DNA from 4 places in the Serratia marcescens subsp. marcescens ATCC 13880 genome. Region 1 is predicted to be linked to each of the others. Evidence: predicted binding sites of a transcription regulator. Region 1 holds the regulator's gene; each other region holds the start of a gene.

Region 1 (5,130 bases):
CAGCGATCCAGACGTGTTCACCGGACTGCAAGCCGACCATCGGCGGGAAGATGATGTTCCCGGCCCCAACGAATAAGGCAAAGGTCATGAAGCCCAGTGCCAGGATATCTTTTGACGTTAAACGATGACTCATACGATGTCGTGTTGCCTGTTCAAATGAAAAAAAATTGTCCGATAGCGTGGTGGCGAAACGCCCCACCCGGTTGCCGGCATGCCCGATCGTCGCAGCGCCTAATAAGCACCCTAAACGCAGTCGATCCGGCGTTTATGTCCCTATTCGAAAGTGGCCGCTCATGAAGATGGGCAAAATTTTAGGAGTTATAAAAATGGAGGTTTAATCCGACAACGAAGGCTAAGGTAAACGTTTATAGCGCTTCAAGGCAAGACGCACGGCGAAAAGCAGAGCTATCGACCATATAAACTTTAGCCACCAGTCGATCATATTGGCTATCAATAAATATACACTACATGATTTGTATCATTTTTGAACAATGAATTCACGAAACGTGAAGCATATATCGCTTTACCGCGCGAAAACGCCAATAAATGCCCGGTTTTCGCGTGGTATAAGCTCCGTTTTGCCGTGAAAAAAGGCGAAAATTACGCCGATTTTTGTCGCTTATTGCGCCGTGGCCGGCGCGAGCGGTGGCAACCCGAGCGCCTGACGAGTCTTCTGCAGGGCGGCCGGCGGCAGCGGCAGATAGCCGTCGTGGTTGACCAGGCTTTGCCCTGGTGTCGACAGCACGCGATCGAGGAACGCGGCGGTCAGCGGCTCCAGCGGTTGATTGGGGGCTTTGTTGATGTAGATATACAGATAGCGCGACAGCGGGTAGCGATCGTTGCGCACGTTGGCGGCGGTAGGCGCGACATAGTCTTCTCCCGACTCCGCCAGCGGCAGCAGCCGCACGCCGCTGGCGCGAAAACCGATGCTGGCGTAGCCGATGCCGTTGAGCGAACCGGCCACCGCCTGCACCACCGAAGCCGAACCAGGCAGCTCATTGACGCGCGGCATGAAATCGCCGCCGCACAGCGCGCGCAGTTTGAAATAGCCGTAGGTGCCGGACGCCGAGTTGCGGCCGAAGCGTTGCAGCGAGCGTGTCGCCCAGTCGCCGCGCAGCCCCAGCTCGCCCCAGCGCGTCAGCGGCTGGCTTTCACCGCAGCGCCGGGTGGCGGAGAAAATGCGATCGAGCTGCTGCAGGTTAAGGCCGCGCAGCGGATTGTCCTGATGCACCAACACCACCAGCGCATCCACCGCTACCGGCACCGCCAGGGGCGCATAACCGTAACGGTGTTCGAACGCCGAAACCTCGGCCGCCTTCATCGGCCGGCTCATCGGGCCCAGTTGCGCGGCGCCCGCCGCCAACGCGGTCGGCGCGGTCGACGAACCGGCGGCCTGGATCTGCAGGTTGACGTTGGGATAATGCTGGCTGAAATCCTGCGCCCACAGCGCCATCAAATTCGCCAGCGTGTCGGAGCCGACGCTGGACAGGTTGCCCGCCAACATGCCGTCAGGCTGCGCCAGCGCGCCGCGTCCGGCCAGCAGCGCCAGGCAAAGCAACAGCCCTCGGGTAATTCGGGTCATACCGGTGTCTCGCGTTAATTTTTCACCGCATTCTCTGATAAAGCGGCGGGAACAATCAACCGATTGGGCAAGGTAAAGATAAAGCGGGTGCCGATCCCCGGTTCGCTGAGGATCTCCAGCCGCGCGTCGTGATGGCTGAGCGCGTGCTTGACGATCGCCAGCCCCAGCCCGCTGCCGCCGGTCTGGCGCGAACGGGCCTTGTCGACGCGATAAAAACGCTCTGTCAGGCGCGGCAGATGCTCGGCGGCGATGCCCGGCCCGTTGTCGCTGACCTGGAATTGCGCGCCGTGCGCCGTCTGCTGCCAGCTGACTTCGATATGGGTGCCCTTCGGCGTGTGGTTGACCGCGTTGTACACCAGGTTAGACACCGCGCTGCGCAACTGATCTTCATTGCCGAACACGTTGAGCTGTTCGTTCACCCGGAAGGTGATCTCGTGATTGCCGCCGCTCAGCGATTGCGCCTCGCGCTGCAACACCCGCAGCATCAGCGGAATATCCACCCGCTCGTTCATGTCGACATTGGGCGCCGCCTCGATGCGCGACAGCGTCAGCAACTGCTTGACCAGCCCGTCCATCCGGCGGGTCTGCTCTTGCATGGTGCTAAGCGCCTTGCTGCGCAGCGAGCCATCCTGCTCTTCGTCGCCCATCATCTCCAGATAGCCCTGCAGCACCGTCAGCGGCGTGCGCAGTTCATGACTGACGTTGGCGAAGAAGTTGCGCCGCGCGCCCTCCAACTGGCGCATCTGGGTGACGTCGCGCGCCACCATCAGCAGTTGCCCTTCAGAATACGGCATCACGCGGAATTCGACGTAGTGTTCGTTGTTCAGCTGCAGCGTCAGCGGGCGCGAAAACTCCTGTTGTTGCAGATAGTGGCTGAATTCCGGATACCGCAGCAGGTTAAGGATGTGCTGGCCGTTGTCTTCCGGCCAGCGAAAGCCGAGCAGATGCTGCGCCAGCCCGTTGCACCAGAAGATATTGCCTTCGACGGTGGTCATCACCACCGCGTCAGGCAGCGATTCGGCCCCGCTGCGAAAGCGCTTGATCAGCAGCGCCAGCTCGCGCCGGCGGCGGCGGTTGCGCTGCTGCATCTGATACAGGCCATAGAACAGCGGCTCCCAGCTCCAGCGGCCGGGCGGCGGCGTCATGCTGCGGTCGATCCACAGCCAATGGGAGAGTTTGAGCTGGTTGTAGAAATTCCACACCAGCGCAGCCAGCGCGGAGGCCAGCAGGAACCAGGGCAGATAACCGAAAATCAGCCCCAGCAGTAAGGCGGGCAGACAGAAAAGAGCCAGCTCCAGAGCCAGCCTCTTCCACGACAGACGTTCTAACACGGCATATTCTCCAGCGCGGCGCGATCAGTAGCGCGTTGAGAACCGGTAGCCGGTGCCCCGAACGGTTTGAACCATTTTATCATGCCCACTGGTTTCTAACGCCTTGCGGAGCCGACGGATATGCACGTCAACGGTACGGTCTTCCACATAAACGTTAGTGCCCCAGACGTGATTAAGCAACTGCTCGCGGCTATAAACCCGCTCCGGGTGGGTCATAAAGAAGTGCAGCAGCTTGAACTCTGTCGGCCCCATGTCCAGCGCCTGATCGTTCGCCATTACGCGATGGGAGGACGGATCCAGACTCAACCCTTGCATTTCAATCACTTCTTCCACCGCCATCGGCGAAATGCGGCGCATGACCGCTTTGATGCGCGCCACCAGCTCCTTGGGCGAGAACGGCTTGGTGATGTAATCATCCGCCCCCACTTCCAGGCCGCGCACCCGGTCTTCTTCTTCGCCGCGCGCGGTCAGCATCATCACCGGGATATCGCGGGTCAGCGCTTCGCGCTTCATATGTTTGATAAACTGAATGCCGGAACCGCCGGGCAACATCCAGTCAAGCAACACCAAATCAGGGAACGGCTCAGACAGACGCGTCACGGCGCTGTCATAATCCTCGGCTTCCAACGGTTGGTAACCATTCTGTTCCAACACAAAGCACACCATCTCACGGATCGGCGCTTCGTCTTCCACCACCAGTATGCGTCTTGCCATCGTCAATCCTGCCAATGTGTTAGCGACTTTTCGGGCGCCATTATGCGTCAGTTTTGTGACACTTTTATGAAAAAAACCGGCTGTTATAGGCAGTAAGCATAGCGATTATTTCCCGCAGTAAAGAAAAATCATCCGGTTGTCATCATCATTGCGCCGGGACAGCCGCCGCCGCGGCCTTTATAATCATCGCCATTATCTTCACATCCGGGAGTGTCATGCGCCTGATCCACACCTCTGACTGGCACCTTGGCCAGTACTTTTTCACCAAAAGCCGCGCCGCCGAGCACCAGGCTTTTCTGAACTGGCTGATCGAACAGATCGAACAGCAGCAGGTGGATGCGCTGATCGTCGCCGGGGATCTGTTCGATACCGGCTCGCCGCCCAGCTATGCCCGCGAGCTGTACAACCGCTTCGTGGTGGAACTGCAGCGCACCGGCTGCCAGTTGGTAGTGCTGGGCGGCAACCACGATTCGGTCGCAACGCTGAACGAATCGCGTGAACTGCTCTCCTGCCTGAACACCACGGTGATCGCCAGCGCGCAGGGCGCCCCGGAACAGCAGATCGTGGTGCTTAACCAACGCGACGGCCAGCCGGGCGCGGTGCTGTGCGCCATCCCGTTCCTGCGGCCGCGCGACCTGCTCACCAGCCGCGCCGGCGAATCCGGCGCGCAGAAACAGCAGGCGCTGCAGGAAGCCATCGCCGAACATTACCAAGCGCTGTATCAGGCGGCCTGCGAGCGCCGCGACCAGCTGGGCCTACCGCTGCCGATCGTCGCCACCGGCCACCTGACCACCGTCGGCGTCACCACCTCCGACTCGGTGCGCGACATCTATATCGGCACCCTCGACGCCTTCCCGGCGCAGGCCTTCCCGCCCGCCGACTATATCGCGCTCGGCCACATTCACCGCGCGCAGAACGTCGCCAAATCGGAGCATATTCGCTATAGCGGCTCACCGATCCCGCTCAGTTTCGATGAGCTGGGCAAAGCCAAAAGCGTCTTCCTGGTCGATTTCGCCGACGGCGCTTTGCAGCGGGTAGACGCGTTAACGATCCCGCAGTTTCAGCCCATGCAACTGATCAAAGGCGATCTGGCCGAGATCGAACGGCAGCTGCGGCAATTTGCCGACTATGCCGGCGAGCTGCCGGTGTGGCTGGATATCGAAGTGGCGACGCAGGACTACCTCAGCGACATCCAGCGCCGCATCCAGCTGATGGCGGATGAGCTGCCGGTGGAAGTGGTGCTGCTGCGGCGCAGTAAAGAGCAGCGCCGCCAGGCGATCGCGCAGCAGGATAAAGAAACGCTGAACGAGCTGAGCGTCAACGAAGTGTTCGAACGGCGTCTGACACAGGAGGCCGACATGCCCGAAGCGCGCCAACGGCGGATGCACCAACTGTTCCGCCAGGTGGTCGAGGCGGTGCAGCAGAACGCCGAGGAGACCAACCCATGAAGATCCTCAGCCTGCGCTTAAAAAACCTCAACTCGCTGCAGGGCGAATGGAAAAT
Region 2 (5,130 bases), 1.3 Mb from region 1:
TTCACAAGTCTAATGAATGGGGTCTCGGCGATCCGCAAGCGCTTTCGACAACCGACCTGCTAATGCTTTATGGCGCTCGCTGGGTTGTATCTGCGTTTTATGCCAATAACATCGGCCTGACCCGTCACCGCTGAACGCTAACGCCCCTGCGCCGCCAGCGCCTGGGCGCAGGCCCAGGCCGAACTCCAGGCCCACTGGAAGTTGTAGCCGCCCAGCCACCCGGTCACGTCCACCACTTCGCCGATGAAATAGAGCCCTGGCGCCTTGTGGGCTTCCATCGTCTTGGAAGAAAGTTCGTTGGTGTCAACGCCGCCGAGCGTCACTTCCGCCGTGCGGTAGCCTTCGGTGCCGTTCGGCTGCACGCGCCAGTTTTGCAACAGATCCACCAACGCCGCCTGTTGCGGCGCATTCAGTTGCTTCAGCGTCGCCTCCGGCAATTGTCCCAGGGTCTGCAAACACTCCACCAACCGCTTCGGCAAATGCAGCGCCAGGGTGTTTTTCAGGCTTTGGTTCGGGTGCTCTTGGCGTTGGTTATCCAGGAAGCCCGCCAAATCCAGCTCAGGAAGTAAGTTAACGCTCACATACTCACCCGGTTGCCAGTAGCTGGACAGCTGCAATACCGCCGGGCCGGAGAGACCGCGATGGGTGAACAGGATGCTTTCACGGAAGCTGACGCCGTTCTCGGCGGTGATCACCGCCGGCACCGACACGCCGGACAGCGTCTGCACATGCTCCAGCAGCGGCTTATGCAGGGTAAAAGGCACCAGCCCGGCGCGCGTCGGCAACACCCTGAGGCCGAACTGCTCCGCCAGTTTGTAACCGAACGGCGACGCGCCCAACCCCGGCATGGATAATCCGCCGCTGGCCACCACAAGTGAGCGAGCACTTACTTTTTCGCCATTGAGCGCCAGCTGGTAGCCGCTCTCGGTTTTCTCCACGCCCAATACTTCGCTGCGCAGGCGCATCGTCACCTGGCCCAGCTCGCACTCTTTGACCAGCAGATCCACCACCTGCTGCGCCGAATCGTCGCAGAACAGCTGCCCCAGCGTTTTTTCATGGTAGGCGATGCCGTAGCGGTTGATCAGATCGATGAAGTCCCACTGGGTGTAGCGCGCCAGCGCCGACTTGCAGAAGTGCGGGTTGTTCGACAGATAGGCCGCCGGTTCGGCGTACATGTTGGTAAAGTTGCAGCGCCCGCCGCCGGACATCAGGATCTTGCGGCCTGGTTTTTTGCCGTTGTCGAGCAGCAACACGCGGCAACCGAGTTGCCCCGCCTGCGCGGCGCAAAACATGCCGGCGGCGCCCGCCCCAATCACTACGACATCAAACTGTTCCACCTGAGCCTCACTTATCAAAACCACAATCGCGACAAAAGAGCGCCATATTACGCCGTTTCGCCGCCGGTCACCGCCAAATTCACGGCGGCAGATTGTAAAGCCCCGGCGCCGCCAACGCCACAGTAAGAAAATATTACAGAGGTCAGAGGAGAATAACGCGTTGATATTCAATATTTTTGTTATAGGCGCGTCATCGTTTCGTCATGTCCAAATCAAAAAAACGTCATATTTTCCTTTTCCCCGGCCCCGGTTGTCACTGATAATGCGCGGCGTTCATGTCCACAAACTGGCGTAACGCTTATGCTGCATTTGTTCGCTGGCCTGGATTTCCATACCGGCCTGATGTTAATTCTCGCATTGTTGTTCGTGTTGTTTTATGAAGCCATCAACGGTTTTCATGATACGGCCAATGCGGTCGCTACAGTTATTTATACCCGCGCCATGCGCTCGCAACTTGCGGTCGTGATGGCAGGTTTGTTCAACTTTCTTGGCGTAATGCTCGGCGGTTTGAGTGTTGCTTACGCCATCGTCCACTTGCTGCCTACCGATCTGTTGTTGAACGTCAGTTCAGCACACGGATTAGCCATGGTCTTCTCCATGCTGTTGGCGGCAATCATCTGGAACCTCGGCACCTGGTATTTCGGTCTGCCGGCGTCCAGTTCCCATACGCTGATAGGCGCAATCATCGGTGTCGGTTTAACCAACGCCCTGATGACCCACACTTCGGTGGTGGATGCGCTTAACGTCCCGAAAATGATTGGCATTTTCCTTTCTCTGCTGTTCTCGCCGCTGGTCGGCATGATGGTGGCGGGAGTGATGGTGTTCGCCTTGCGCCGCTATTGGAGTGGCACCAAGAAACGCCAGCGTATCCACATGACTCCTGCGGAACGTGAAAAGGTCGACGGCAAACGCAAGCCGCCGTTCTGGACCCGTATCGCGCTGATCCTGTCGGCGATTGGCGTCAGCTTCTCGCACGGCGCCAACGACGGCCAGAAAGGCATCGGCCTTATCATGCTGGTGCTGATCGGCGTTGCGCCGGCCGGCTTCGTGGTCAATATGAATGCAACCGGTTATGACATCACCCGTACGCGTGACGCCGTGACCCACCTGCAGCAATATTACCAGCAGCACGGCGACGCGCTGTCGCATGCGGTGTCGCTGACGCCGCTGGTGCCAAGCCCGGATGACGAAGCTGCGTCTGGCAAGCCTGCCGAGTTCCACTGCGACAGTTCGCGCGCCATGCCGGCCATCGAACTGGCTCAGGGCATGCTGACCAACCTGCAAAGCTACGATCAGCTGACGGTTGACCAGCGCAGCCACCTGCGCCGCCTGCTGATGTGCGTGACCGACACGGCGGATAAAGTCGCCAAGCTGCCGGAAACCTCATCCGCCGACCAGCGCTTCCTGAAGAACCTGCGTCAGGATCTGCTGCAGACCGTCGAGTACGCGCCGATGTGGATCATCGTCGCCGTCGCGCTGGCGCTGTCGCTCGGTACCATGGTGGGCTGGAAACGCGTGGCCACCACCATCGGCGAGAAGATCGGCAAGAAAGGCATGACCTACGCCCAGGGCGTATCGGCCCAGATGACCGCGGCGCTGTCGATCGGCGTGGCGAGTTATACCGGCATGCCGGTCTCCACCACCCACGTCCTCTCTTCGGCGGTTGCCGGGACGATGATTGTGGACGGCGGCGGCGTGCAGAGCAAAACCGTGAAGAACATCCTGTTGGCCTGGGTACTGACCCTGCCAATCTCGATTCTGCTTTCCGGTGCGCTGTATTGGGTTGCGTTGAAGCTGATCTAAGCGATAAGCACCACGAGAAAGGCGGCCGCAGGGCCGCCTTTTTTTTGCCTGCATCAAGGGAAACAGGAAGGCATTAATACCAGATCATCAGCGCTATCAGGCTGATGACCACCAGGCCGCACAGGGCCGAGGTCAGCATAAACTGCCCGCGCACCCGCTCACAGCGGCGAATAAACTCCGGATCGTGGTGTTCGACATAGCGCTGCGCGAAGATATAGCGCACCAGCCTCAGCTGCTTGCTGGGTTGCCCGTGGGCGGTGAAGAAGCCGCCGCCGTCGACGTATTGGTACAGCAACGGGTCACAGCCGCGCAATACCACCAGCAACGCGCGCAGAGAAGAGTAATACCGCACCATGTTTACCACACACACCACACATAAGGCCCAAAACAGCGCGACGGTACTGATCATGATTACCCCCTCAAGGCGTTGTTATCCGCGGCCATCCGCCGGGTCCAACCGCCCTACCTCATTACCCGATACTCTGCTGGAGCTTACCGCTCTCATCCCCTTTTTTTGCCTGCACGAGCCACGCCCATAACCCACCGCCTCCAAAGACGTTGCCGCGCCGCACAGAGAGATTTGCACGGCATGGTTCTACTCAGAGGAGAAATGGTGAAGCCCATATCCATCATTGTAGGTTAATGGAACGCAAACTGGCCTGAGCAGTGGATAAAATTTACCGCCCTGTACCGAAAAGTCACCTGCCGGGGCGTTATAAGCGATAACCATCCGTTTCGATTATGTCGCTTTTCTGGATAGTCTATCCCGCGCCGCGCCGCTGATCTTTCCCCCCACGCTGGCTAGACTCAGGTTTCCGTTACGTTCATCCAAGGAAACTGTTATGGCAAACCATTCAATCAAGGGAAAAACCGTCCTCATCGCCGGCGGCGCCAAGAATCTCGGCGGGCTGATCGCGCGCGATTTGGCTGAACAAGGCGCCAAAGCGGTGGTGATCCACTACAACAGCGCCGCTTCCAAAGCCGAGGCGGAAAAAACCGTCGCCGCCATTCAGGCCGCCGGGGCGCAAGGTGTCGCGCTGCAGGCCGATCTCACCACCGCGGGCGCGGTCGAGAAGCTGTTCGCCGACGCGGTCGCCGCCGTCGGCAAGCCGGATATCGCCATCAATACCGTCGGCAAAGTGTTGAAAAAGCCGATGATCGACATCAGCGAAGCCGAGTACGACGAAATGACCGCGGTCAACGCCAAAACCGCGTTCTTCTTCCTGAAAGAGGCGGGCAAGCACCTTAACGACAACGGTAAAATCTGCACGCTGGTCACCTCGCTGCTCGGCGCCTTCACGCCGTTCTACGCCGCTTACGCCGGCACCAAAGCGCCGGTGGAGCACTTCACCCGCGCCGCCGCCAAGGAGTTCGGCGAACGTGGCATCTCCGTGACGGCAGTCGGCCCCGGCCCGATGGATACCCCGTTCTTCTACCCGGCTGAAGGCGCGGACGCCGTGGCCTACCACAAGACGGCGGCGGCGCTGTCGCCGTTCAGCAAAACCGGCCTGACCGATATCGAAGACGTGGTGCCGTTCATCCGCCATCTGGTCAGCGACGGCTGGTGGATAACCGGCCAAACCATCCTGATCAACGGCGGCTACACCACCAAGTAAGTTCGACGGGGGCGGAGAGGCCCCCGCACCTGCTCGCGCGCAACCGCGCCATGCGGCTACACTCTACTGTCAGAAACGGCGCCAAGGAACAGCAGGTCAGCGAGATGGACAGATTCAATCAATACCGCGTATTCGTACAGGTGGCGGAAATGGGCAGCTTTATCCGGGCGGCCCATGCGCTGGAGGTGCCGCGCGCCTCGGTGTCCGCCGCCGTGCAGCAATTGGAAACGCAACTGGGCGTACGGCTGCTGCACCGCACCACGCGGCAAGTGCGGCTGACCGCCGACGGCGAACAGCTGCTCGAGCGGCTGCGCCCGCTGCTGGCCGAAGTGGAAGACATCGATCAGTCATTTCAGGCCAGCCAGCGGCAGGCC
Region 3 (5,130 bases), 410 kb from region 1:
AGGAGAGAAACACCGGCTTCACCTGCGGCCACAGGCCGAAGCGCATGCGCTGCAGCGGCGTGGCGCCGCAGGCCGCCAGCCCGCGCACCGGCTTGTTGGAGGCGGTTTCGATCGATTCGTAGAACAGCTTGGTCAGGCTGCCGATGGTGTGCAGCGCCAGCGCCAGGAAGCCGGGAATGGCGCCGATGCCAAACGCCATCACGAACATCACCGCCCACGCCAGCTCCGGCATGGTGCGCAAGAACGCCACCAGCGTGCGGATCGCCAGCCGCACCGAGGCCGGGGTATAGGTGTTGCCGGCCGCCAGAAACGCCAGCACGGTCGCCACCAGCACCGAGAAAATGGTCGCCGCCAGCGCCAGCTGCAGGGTCTCCCAGATCAGCGGCAGCTGGATGTTCAGGCGATAGCCCCAGTAGGCCAGCGAGCCTTCGGTGCGCCCATCGGCGAACAGCAGGTTCCAGTGCAGCGTCGGCACGGTTTCGGCCAGATAGTCGAAGAAGTGCGGAATAGACACCCAGACGGTGTGCAGGTTGAACTCGGCGAGGTTGCCGGCGCCCAGGTACAACACCACCAGCCCGAGCGACCACAGCAGCGCTTCGCGCTTTTGCTTGCTGCGGATCCGTTGGTAATAGTGTGCGAAATCGGTATTCAATGCAGGTCTTCCATCTTGATGGAACAAGGGGTTCAGCATGCTGAACCCCTTCATTCGAACGGCCGAGGCAGCCGGGAATTAACGGTCGCCTTTGGTCAGCTCGCGCTTCATATCGATGATGGTCTGGTATTCCGCCAGGGTAGTGTCGCCGATGTGCTGTTTGCCGCCCATCGCTTTGATAAAGCACGCGTGATCGTCTTTATCCAGCTTCTTGATGGCGGTGACCACTTTGGCCTTGAAGTCGGCCGGCAGCGAGTTGCTCACCAGGATCGGGCCGTTCGGGATCAGCGGCGACTGCCAAATGATGCGGATCTGCTTCATCAGGTCCGGGTGATCCATGCGGATCATGCGGGTGAACGCGCCGCTGGTGTAGCCGGTGTTGTAGTCGCCAATCATCGACGCCCAGGTCACCGCGCCTTCGAACTGGCCGTTCAGCACGCCGAGGATGTCCTGCTCGTGGCCGCCGGAGAAGGTGACGCTGGAGAAGGTGTTGTTGTATTTGTTGTCGACCGTGCCGCCGAACAGCTTTTTAAACGCCTGGTTCGGGATCAGGAAGCCGGAGGTCGAATCCGGATCGGCGAAGCCGATGGCCTTGCCTTTCAGGTCTTCCAGTTTCTGGTACGGGCTGCCGGCCTTCACCACCACCACCGAGTGGTAGCCGCGCGACTGGTCAACGTCGTCGACCGCGATGCCGACGATGTCCACCGCTTTCGGATCCTTGATGTAGACCGAGGCGAACGACGACGGCGACATGCTCAGCACCAGGTCAATCTTGCCGCCCAGCAGGCCCTGGATCACGCCGGAATAGTCGGACGAGTTGCGCAGCTTGGTATCGACGTTCAACTCTTTGTCCAGGAACTGCTTCACGCATTGGTTATCGCCGATCTGCTGGGTGGCGTTCTGGCCGCCGAGAATGCCCAGGTTCAGCTCTTTCGGCGCATCCGCTGCGGCAGCATTAAATACCATCATCGCGCCGGCCATCAGGGTGGTCAGACTCAATACTTTTTTCATCAGGTGTGCCTTGTGTGTAAAGGGTAAAGGTCAAAAGTGCTTCAATGGATCTGATTGGCTTCTTCGCCATACAGCTGGTGCAGGATCCGTTCGTTCAGTTGCGAAGGATGCCCGTCAAACACGATCTTCCCGTGGGCGATGCCGATCACCCGCGAGCAATACTCTTTCACCAGTTCGACCGAGTGCAGATTCACCATCACCGCGATGCCGTCTTCGCTGATTTTCTGCAGCGCGTCCATGATGCGGCGGGTGTTTTTCGGATCGAGCGACGCCACCGGCTCATCGGCCAGCAGGATTTGCGGGTTTTGCATCAGCGCGCGGCAGATGGCGACGCGCTGCATCTGACCGCCGGAGAGGTGCTCGGCGCGCTGCAGCGCGTGCGGCAGCATGTTGAGCCACTGCAACAGCTCGATGGCGCGAGCGCGGTCGGCGTCATCGAACAGTTTGAAGAAGGATTTCAGGGTGGAAGTGTGGCTCAGGCGCCCCAGCAGCACGTTGGTCATCACGTCCAGCCGCGGCACCAGGCAGAAGTCCTGGAAGATCATGCCGCAGCGCGCGCGCCACTGGCGCATCTGGCGGCCGGCAAGCTGGGCGATATCCTGCGCCACGCCATCGTCTTCGAAGTGCAGCATCTCGCCGCAGCTGGAAGGAATGGTGCCGTTGAGGGTATGCAACAGCGTGGACTTGCCCGCGCCGGAGCGGCCGATCACCGCCACGAATTCGCCGGCGTGCAGATCGAAATTGATGTCATCCAGCACGCGCTGCTGCGCTTTGTAAGCTTTGCCGAGCCCCTTTACCGATAACACTTTGCGGGATGCGGCGGCGTGCTGTCCTGGGAACTCGTGCTGCGCCAATTTTAACAGTGCCTGAGCCATATGATTTCTCTGGTTTCAGTGGCTAATCATTATGGGCACCTATTAACGGATAAGTTTATGACAGTGGGATGATGGTTTTATGGCCGGGGCGTGACGCGTGCCGCCCCGGTGTGCACCTCACGCCAGGGTGAAGAAGTCCAGCCCCAGCGCCGCCTTGACCTGCTGCAGCGTCCGCTGGCTGACCTGATGCACGCGGCGGGTGCCGTGCTGCAGGATGCGCGTCAGCTCGCCTTTATCGGCGATGAATTCGGCGCGGCGGGTGCGGATCGGTTCGAGCAGGCTCTGCAGACAATCCTCCAGCAGCCGTTTGATCTTCACGTCCCCCAACCCGCCGCGGCGGTAGTGCGCCTTCAGTTCCGCCACCAGCGCGGCGTCTTCGCAGAAGGCGTCCAGATAGGTGAACACCATGTTGCCCTCCACCCGGCCGGGATCGCTGACGTTGAGATGGCCGGGATCGGTGAACATGCTCATCACCGCCTTGTGCACCTCGTCGGCGCCGGCGCCAAGCGGGATGGCGTTACCGCGCGATTTCGACATCTTGCCCTGCCCGTCCAGCCCCGGCAGACGCCCGACGTTGCTCAACAGCGGCTGGCACTCCGTTAATATCGGTTGGCCGACGATGTGGTTGAAGCGCCGCACGATCTCGTTGGTTTGCTCCAGCATCGGCAGTTGATCCTCGCCGACCGGCACGTGGGTGGCACCGAAGGCGGTGATGTCCGCCGCCTGGCTGACCGGATAGATCAGAAAACCGGCCGGCAGGCTGCGGGCGAAATCCTTCTCGGCGATTTCGTTTTTCACCGTCGGGTTGCGTTCCAGCCGCGCCACGCTGACCAGATTAAGGTAGTACATCGTCAGTTCGGCCAACGCCGGCAGCGCCGACTGCAGGCAGATCGTGGTCTTGTGCGGATCGATGCCGACCGCCAGATAGTCGGCCACGACGTTGAGCACGTTGGCGCTGATTTTTTGCGGGTTGTTGCCGTTGTCGGTCAGGCCCTGCAGATCCGCCACCATCACCGTTTGGTTATGCTGGTGCTGCAGTGCGACGCGCTGGCGCAGCGAGCCGACGAAGTGGCCTAAATGCAGTGGGCCGGTGGCGCGATCGCCGGTAAGAATGGTGTAGCTCATGACAGTGCTCCTGAAGGTCTGTAGACCGCCGGATCAACGCCACAAAAAATAATGCCGCCAAACCGGCGGCATTAAAAAGAGATGTGAATACTCGTGCCGCCTCAGAAGAGGCGCCACCATGACTGATTGTGGGTGGAGTGCATCGATATATTCATGCCATCAAGGTATACCCGCCGCGGCAGCGCGTCAATAGCCCGCCGCCGGCGCGTAAGACGGCGTTACACTCCGGCATTTGCGTTCCTGGCCTGGCGCGCTAGGGTAAAACCTTCAACCTGAAAAAGGAGCGCATGATGAAGATCGGATTTGCCGGACTGGGTGGGATGGGCAGCGCCATGGCGGCCAACCTGTTGCAGGCGGGCTTCGCCTTAACGGTATGGAACCGCTCGCCGCAGGCGGCGCAGCCGTTGGTGAGCGCCGGCGCACGGCAGGCCGAACGGCCGGAACAGTTGGCCGATGCCGACGTGCTGATCACCATGCTGGCCGACGATGCCGCCACGCAGCAGGTGGTGGTGGACAGCGGATTGCTGCAGCGGATGAAACCGGGCGCGCTGCATATCAATATGGCGACCATCTCGGTCGAACTCGCCAAACGCCTGACGACGCTGCATGCGGAACACGGCATCGGCTACCTCGCCGCGCCGGTGCTGGGGCGGGTCGACGTGGCCGCCGCCGGCAAGCTGAATATTCTGGCGGCCGGCGATAGCGAGCGGCTGAAGCAAGCGCAGCCGCTGTTCGATGCCCTCGGCCAGAAAACCTGGCACTTCGGCGCCGATCCGGCGCAGGCCAACGTGGTCAAAATCGCCACCAACTTTACGCTGGCCAGCGCCATTGAAGCGATGGCGGAAGGCAGCGCGCTGGTGCGCAACTATGGCGTGTCCGGCGCCGACTACCTGCAGATGCTGAGCGGCACCGTCTTCGCCGCCCCGGCTTACCAGGGCTATGGCGCGCTGATCGCCGCCGAGAAGTATTCACCCGCCGGATTCCGGCTGGCGCTGGGGCTGAAGGACGTCGGGCTGGCGCTGGCCGCCGGCGCCGACAGCCATACGCCGATGCCGTTCGCCGGGGTGCTGAAAGACAACTTCCTCGACGCGATGGCGCAGGGGGATGCGGATCTGGACTGGGCGGCGCTGGCCAAGGTGGCGGCGCGGCGAGCGGGCCTGAAATAACGAACGGGGGCGCTGGCCCCCGTTTTCCGTTCTCAGAACACGATGTCCGCCGCGGGCACGGCGCGAATCGGCACGCCGAAGCTGTCGATATTCGACAGCGTCTCGTTATGGTGGGTGCGGATCAGCAAACCGTCGGCATAGGATTTGTCGTGGCAGGTGTGCGCATCCGCCGCCAGCGTCACCGGATAGCCGCGCGCCGCGGCGCTGCGCACCGTGGTATCGATGCAAAACGGCGTGGAGTAGCCGCAAACCACCAGCTGCGATACGCCGTTGGCGATCAGCAACGCGCCGAGCGAGGTGC
Region 4 (5,130 bases), 2.2 Mb from region 1:
ATTCCTCGACGGCGGAGACGCCGGTGATGGCCCTCACCTGTTCCGGCATGCCGGGCAGCATGAACTCGATGGCGTCCGCCCGGTATTTCACCGCCGCGTCGTCCACCTGCAGGCGGGCGACGGCGTTTTGGTAATCGGCGACGCTGTCCGCCGCCGGGCCGGTGAAATTCACCTTGCCGTTGAAGCGTTCGCCGCTGGCCTGGACGATCTGCGGCGGCGAGGCGAGGGTGCCGGAGGCCACGCAGATGTCGGTGCTCAGCGCCAGCTGCGGCGCCCAGACCCGGCCGATCTCGTAGCATTTATCGACCCAGACGAATTTCTCCCCCGCCCCCAGTCCGGCCAGCTGTTTGCGCAGCGGGGTGGAGAGGTAGACGTTGAACATCGGTTCGATGCGGTTATCGCCCACCCGCAGGATGAACGGCACCTTGTAGGTGACGCCGGAGAAGCTGAAGCTGCGCTGGCGCGTGTCCACGCTGTAGTCGCTGATGCGGTTCGGCAGGCCCCACTGGTTGATCACCGCCGGTTTCCAGCCGTTGATCTTCTCTTCGATATTCAGGAACACCGTAGACAGCGACGGCGCCGACAGGCTGCTGCGGCCAAGGCCGATGTAATTGTCGCCGCCCATCACGTCCAGCACCGTGGCGCCGTTGTCCAGCGTGCTGCGTTTCTCGTTGCGCTGTTCCGCCAGCGGCCGGGTGCCGTCGATGATGAAGAACAGATTGCGGCGCTTCTGTTTGGTCAGGATGTCGTAGGCGGTGTTGTTCATCGCCAGATGATCGGAGGACACCACGATCACGGTGTTGCTGAAATAGGGCGAGCGTTTGATTTTGTCGATCAGCGCGGCGATGTGTTGCTGGCTGCAGGCTACCGCGCTCAGCGAGCGGTTTTCCTTGTTCTGCCAGGCGTAGCTTTTCTTGCTGCAGCCGGCGGAAATAAAACCGTCCGGGTGATGAGTATCAACGGTCAGGGTGAACAGCGAGAACGGCTGGCGCTGTTTGGACAGCTCGACGAACTTGCCGTACACCACGTCCAGCACGCTGTCGTCGTACCAGCCCCAGTCGTTTTTGTAGCTCGGATCGGCGACCTGATCGCGCAGCTCTTTGAAGCCGTAAACGTGGTCGAAGCCGTGGGATTTCAGGAAGGTGTCTTTACCGGCGAACGCCAGCTCGGCGCCCTGATAGAAATAGTTGCTGTAGCCGGCGGCCTTCAGCACGTCGCCCAGGCAAACGTTCTCCGGGTAGAAGGTGGAGACCGCGCTGGAGGCGTTGCCGTCGAAGGGCGCGAACAGCGGAATGCCGCACTGTGAGGCGACCATGCCGGCGATGGTGTAGCCGGTGCCCGGCAATTGCTGGGTATTGCTGAAATCGATGCTGCCCGCGCGCAGGGCGTTCAGCTCGTCGGCCAGGCCGGGAAACAGCTCGGTATCGAAGTAGGTGCGTTCCAGGCTCTCGGCATAGATGTACACCAGGTTCGGCCGCTTGCCCTGTACGGTTTTTTTCGGCGCTTTGTAGTAAGTGGTGAAATCGGCGGTATCGCCGACGATCTGGCTCTTGACCAGCAGCGAGATGTCCTGAAATGCCGGGGTGGTGCCGACCGAAAACAGCGCCAGCAGCACGGCGACGATGCTGTAGGCCACGCTGCTGCCTTTGGCTTTGCGGCGCAGCAGGCTGCGGGCCAGCACCGCGAAGATAAGCCCCAACGCCGCCAGCAGGCCGATGAACGGCAGCACGTATTTGCTGATGCCCGCGCCTTTGAGGCTGCTGGTGACGGTGTAAATCACCGCGTCGGTGATGCCGTCGCCGGTAAAGTAGTTGCTGGCGATCAGGATGACGTTCAGCACCAGATAGCTGCCGAGCAGCGTCAGCAAAATGGCGAACCACCAGCGGTTGGCGGCGGCCCGGGTGCGATAAATCAAAATCGACGCCAAAAAGAGAACAAACGAAACGACTGCTAAAACCATCCGCCAAACCTTGTCTGATTGGAAAAAAACGTTGCTGCCCTGGTCTGCGCCGCCGACCGTGCCGCGGCGCGAAAAGTGAAGGGTATAGCCTATTGCCGGCGGCGGAACAACGCGCGATCTCCCGCTACGGCCGACGAACGGCGGCTATTGTACATTTTTATGACAATAGTGTGACGTTAATCACGCCGACGGCGGCCTCGGCGGCGAAAGCTTGCTGGTCGGAGGTTTCGCTCTACGCTTAATGAGCGCCGGACGGTGCGCCCATCAGCCATTCAGGAGGAAGTATGCAGACAATCCCCGCAGCGGTACTCGACGATCTGGCCCCGCAAGGCGTGTTGCGCGCGGCGATCAACTACGGCAATCCGGTGCTGGCGCAGGCCGGGGCCGGCGGTAAACCGCAAGGCGCTTCGGTGGAGCTGGCCGCCGCGCTGGCCCAGGAGCTGGGCGTGGCGCTCGAACTGGTCACCTATGACGCGGCGGGCAAGGTGTTCGCCGACCTGGACAGCGGCGCCTGGAACCTGGCGTTTATGGCTATCGAGCCGGTGCGCGCGGCGCAAATCGCTTTCAGCGAACCCTACGTGATCATCGAGGGGACTTACCTGGTGGCGAACGACGCGCCTTACTTTGAGGCGGCGCAGCTCGACCGGCCGGAGGTGCGCATCGCGGTCGGCCAGGGGGCGGCGTACGATCTGTTTTTATCGCGCACGCTGCAGCAGGCGCAGCTGGTGCGGGCGGCAACCTCCGCCGAGGCGATCGCGCTGTTTTTCGAACGGGGGCTGGAGGCGGCGGCCGGCGTGCGTCAACCGCTGCTGGCCGCCGCGGCCGCCCATCCCGGCTACCGGGTGCTGGACGGGCATTTCACCGCTATCCGCCAGGCGATGGCGGTGCCGCGGCAAAAAACGCAGGGCGCCGCCTACGTGAACGCGTTTATCGAACGCTGCAAGGCCAACGGGCTGGTGAAGGCGGCCTTGCAGCGCAGCGGCCAGGGCGAGGTGACGGTGGCGCCGCCGGCCGCCTCGGCGTGATCAGTTCAGCTCCACCGCGTACTGTTCCACCGGGGTGATTTTCTTGATCAGCTTGTTGTCGAACAGGAACTGTTCGTAAGCCTGGTAGCGGGCGCGATCCAACTTGGCCGGATCGCGCGCGAACAGCGGCAGGCTGGCTTGCCACGCCTGTTTGTTCAGCTCGGTATTCAGCTCCGGGTGCGCCTTGGCGAACGCCAGCCAGGTGTCCTGCGGGTGCGCGTGCAGGTAGTCGCTGCCTTGCTTCAGCGCGGCGAGGAATTTGCGGATTTTCGGCTCGTTCACCGCATCGCGGTTGGCGACGATGATCAGCTCGTCGTAGGCCGGCACGCCGTAATCTTCGACGTTGAACACCACCGGTTCTTTACCCTGCAGCTTCAGCTCCAGCGCTTCGATGTTGCGGTAGCCGCCGATCACCGCATCGACCTGGCCCGCCAGCAGGGCGCTGGTCAGCTGGAAGTTGACGTTGATAAGCTTGATGTCCTGCGGCTTGAGGCGCTCGTGTTCGACCATGGTGGCCAGCGTCGCCTGTTCGATGCCGCTGACCGAGTAACCTACCGTTTTGCCCTTGAGATCCGCCGGCGAGGTGATGTTTTTATCCAGCGCGATCACCGTATTCAGCGGCGTGTTGATCAGCGTGCCGACGCGCATCAACGGCAGACCCTGATCGGCGAAGAAGTGCAACTGTGGTTGATAGGTGATGGCGAGGTCGGCCTGTTTGGCGGCCACCAGCCGCGGCGGCAGCGCCGGATCGGACGGCGGCACGATCTTGACGTCCAGCCCTGCGGCCTTGAAGGCGCCGATCTGCTCGGCCACCATAATCGGCGCGTGATCGGGGTTGATGTACCAGTCGAGCACCAGCGTCAGCTTGTCGGCCGCGCCTGCCTGGCCTGTGAGGGCGGCGCCCAGCAGCAGCCCGCAAACGGTTTGTTTGATCATGGTCGTTCCTTTATCCCTGGTTATGGTTGCAATCATCACTCGTTTTCCGGCGCCCAGGCGATCAGGCGCCGCAGCAGCGCATCCACCGCGGCCCACAGCAGCACGGTCATCAGCACCAAAATAAACAGCGCGGCGAAGCAGACGTCGGTCTGCATGCGCGCGTTGGCGTTCAGCATCACGTAGCCCAGCCCTTCGGCCGAGCCGACCCATTCGCCGATGATGGCACCGATCGGCGCGACCGCGGCGGCCATGCGCAGGCCGGAGCCGAAGGCCGGCAGCGCCGCCATCAGCCGCACGTGCCGCAGCTGCGCCCAGCGCGAAGCGCGCATCGTGCGCGCCAGATCGAGATAGTCGTTGTTGACCCGGCGCAGCCCGTCAAAAAAGGCCGACACCACCGGAAAGAAGATCACCAGCACCGCCATCGCCACCTTGGCGCTCATGCCGAAGCCGAACCACAGCACCAGCAGCGGGGCCAGGGCGAACACCGGTATCGCCTGACTGGTGAGCACCAGCGGCATCAGCCAGCGTTGCAGGCGCGGCGAGAAAATCATGCACAGCGCCAGCGCCGCACCGAGCAACACGCCGAGCACCAGCCCGCTGACGATCTCCGAAGCGGTGACCAGCGTGTGCCAGGCGAGATAGCCGCGCCCGTCCCACAGCGCCTGCGCCACAGCGCCCGGCGTGGGCAGCAGAAAGGCCGGAATGCCGCTTTGCGCCGCCAGCCACCACAGCAGCAGCAGGCCGACGAACACCGTCAGCCCGCGCCGCAGGCGGGTGAGTCCACGCTCTTTGGCGATATTCATTGCGCCGCCCTCACCAGTTGCTGCAGCAGCTCGGCCTGGCTTTTCAGCAGGTCGGCGTCATCCGGCGCGCGCGGCGGTAGCCCGCTGATGCGGTGAGTATCGTCGAGGCCCAGCGGCCAGGGAGACAGCACCAGCAGCCGGTGGCTCAGGCGGCAGGCTTCCATCGGATCGTGGGTGATCAACAGCACGGTATTTTGCGCCAGCAGCTCGGCGGCCAGGCTCTGGATCTCGGCGCGGGTAATGGCGTCCAGCGCGGAAAAAGGTTCGTCCATCAGCACGATCGGCTGGCGTTCGTAGAGCGTGCGGGCGATGGCGGCGCGCTGGCGCATGCCGCCGGACAGCGAGGCGGGCAGGCTGCGGCCATGCGCGGCCAGGCCTACGCGTTCGAGCAGGTGCGCCGTCCACG

The links. The regulator PhoB, encoded in region 1, activates phosphate uptake and scavenging genes when phosphate is short. The targets are predictions, from matches to a motif close to CTGTCATAAAACTGNCNNAT.
Region 2: pitA (inorganic phosphate transporter PitA) is a predicted target of PhoB. The motif match lies at 1,613-1,632, and genes of this name have one in related genera.
Region 3: phnC (phosphonate ABC transporter ATP-binding protein) is a predicted target of PhoB. The motif match lies at 2,594-2,613, and genes of this name have one in related genera.
Region 4: opgB (phosphatidylglycerol--membrane-oligosaccharide glycerophosphotransferase) is a predicted target of PhoB. The motif match lies at 2,107-2,126, and genes of this name have one in related genera.

Annotation. Positions count from the first base shown of each region.
Region 1 covers NZ_CP071238.1:1,040,979-1,046,108, reverse strand. The annotation lists gene brnQ (branched-chain amino acid transport system II carrier protein) at 1-133, opposite strand, end outside; gene J0F90_RS04875 (PstS family phosphate ABC transporter substrate-binding protein) at 620-1,582, opposite strand; gene phoR (phosphate regulon sensor histidine kinase PhoR) at 1,597-2,913, opposite strand; gene phoB (phosphate response regulator transcription factor PhoB) at 2,938-3,627, opposite strand; gene sbcD (exonuclease subunit SbcD) at 3,843-5,075, shown strand; gene sbcC (exonuclease subunit SbcC) at 5,072-5,130, shown strand, end outside.
Region 2 covers NZ_CP071238.1:4,868,853-4,873,982, forward strand. The annotation lists gene J0F90_RS23290 (hypothetical protein) at 1-134, shown strand, start outside; gene J0F90_RS23295 (BaiN/RdsA family NAD(P)/FAD-dependent oxidoreductase) at 138-1,337, opposite strand; gene pitA (inorganic phosphate transporter PitA) at 1,638-3,140, shown strand; gene uspB (universal stress protein UspB) at 3,214-3,549, opposite strand; gene J0F90_RS23310 (SDR family oxidoreductase) at 3,983-4,756, shown strand; gene J0F90_RS23315 (LysR family transcriptional regulator) at 4,861-5,130, shown strand, end outside.
Region 3 covers NZ_CP071238.1:1,449,420-1,454,549, reverse strand. The annotation lists gene phnE (phosphonate ABC transporter, permease protein PhnE) at 1-652, opposite strand, end outside; gene phnD (phosphonate ABC transporter substrate-binding protein) at 731-1,663, opposite strand; gene phnC (phosphonate ABC transporter ATP-binding protein) at 1,705-2,538, opposite strand; gene trpS (tryptophan--tRNA ligase) at 2,656-3,663, opposite strand; gene J0F90_RS06885 (NAD(P)-dependent oxidoreductase) at 3,954-4,829, shown strand; gene J0F90_RS06880 (cysteine hydrolase family protein) at 4,862-5,130, opposite strand, start outside.
Region 4 covers NZ_CP071238.1:3,254,167-3,259,296, reverse strand. The annotation lists gene opgB (phosphatidylglycerol--membrane-oligosaccharide glycerophosphotransferase) at 1-1,960, opposite strand, end outside; gene J0F90_RS15600 (transporter substrate-binding domain-containing protein) at 2,245-2,985, shown strand; gene J0F90_RS15595 (ABC transporter substrate-binding protein) at 2,986-3,921, opposite strand; gene J0F90_RS15590 (ABC transporter permease) at 3,957-4,724, opposite strand; gene J0F90_RS15585 (ABC transporter ATP-binding protein) at 4,721-5,130, opposite strand, start outside.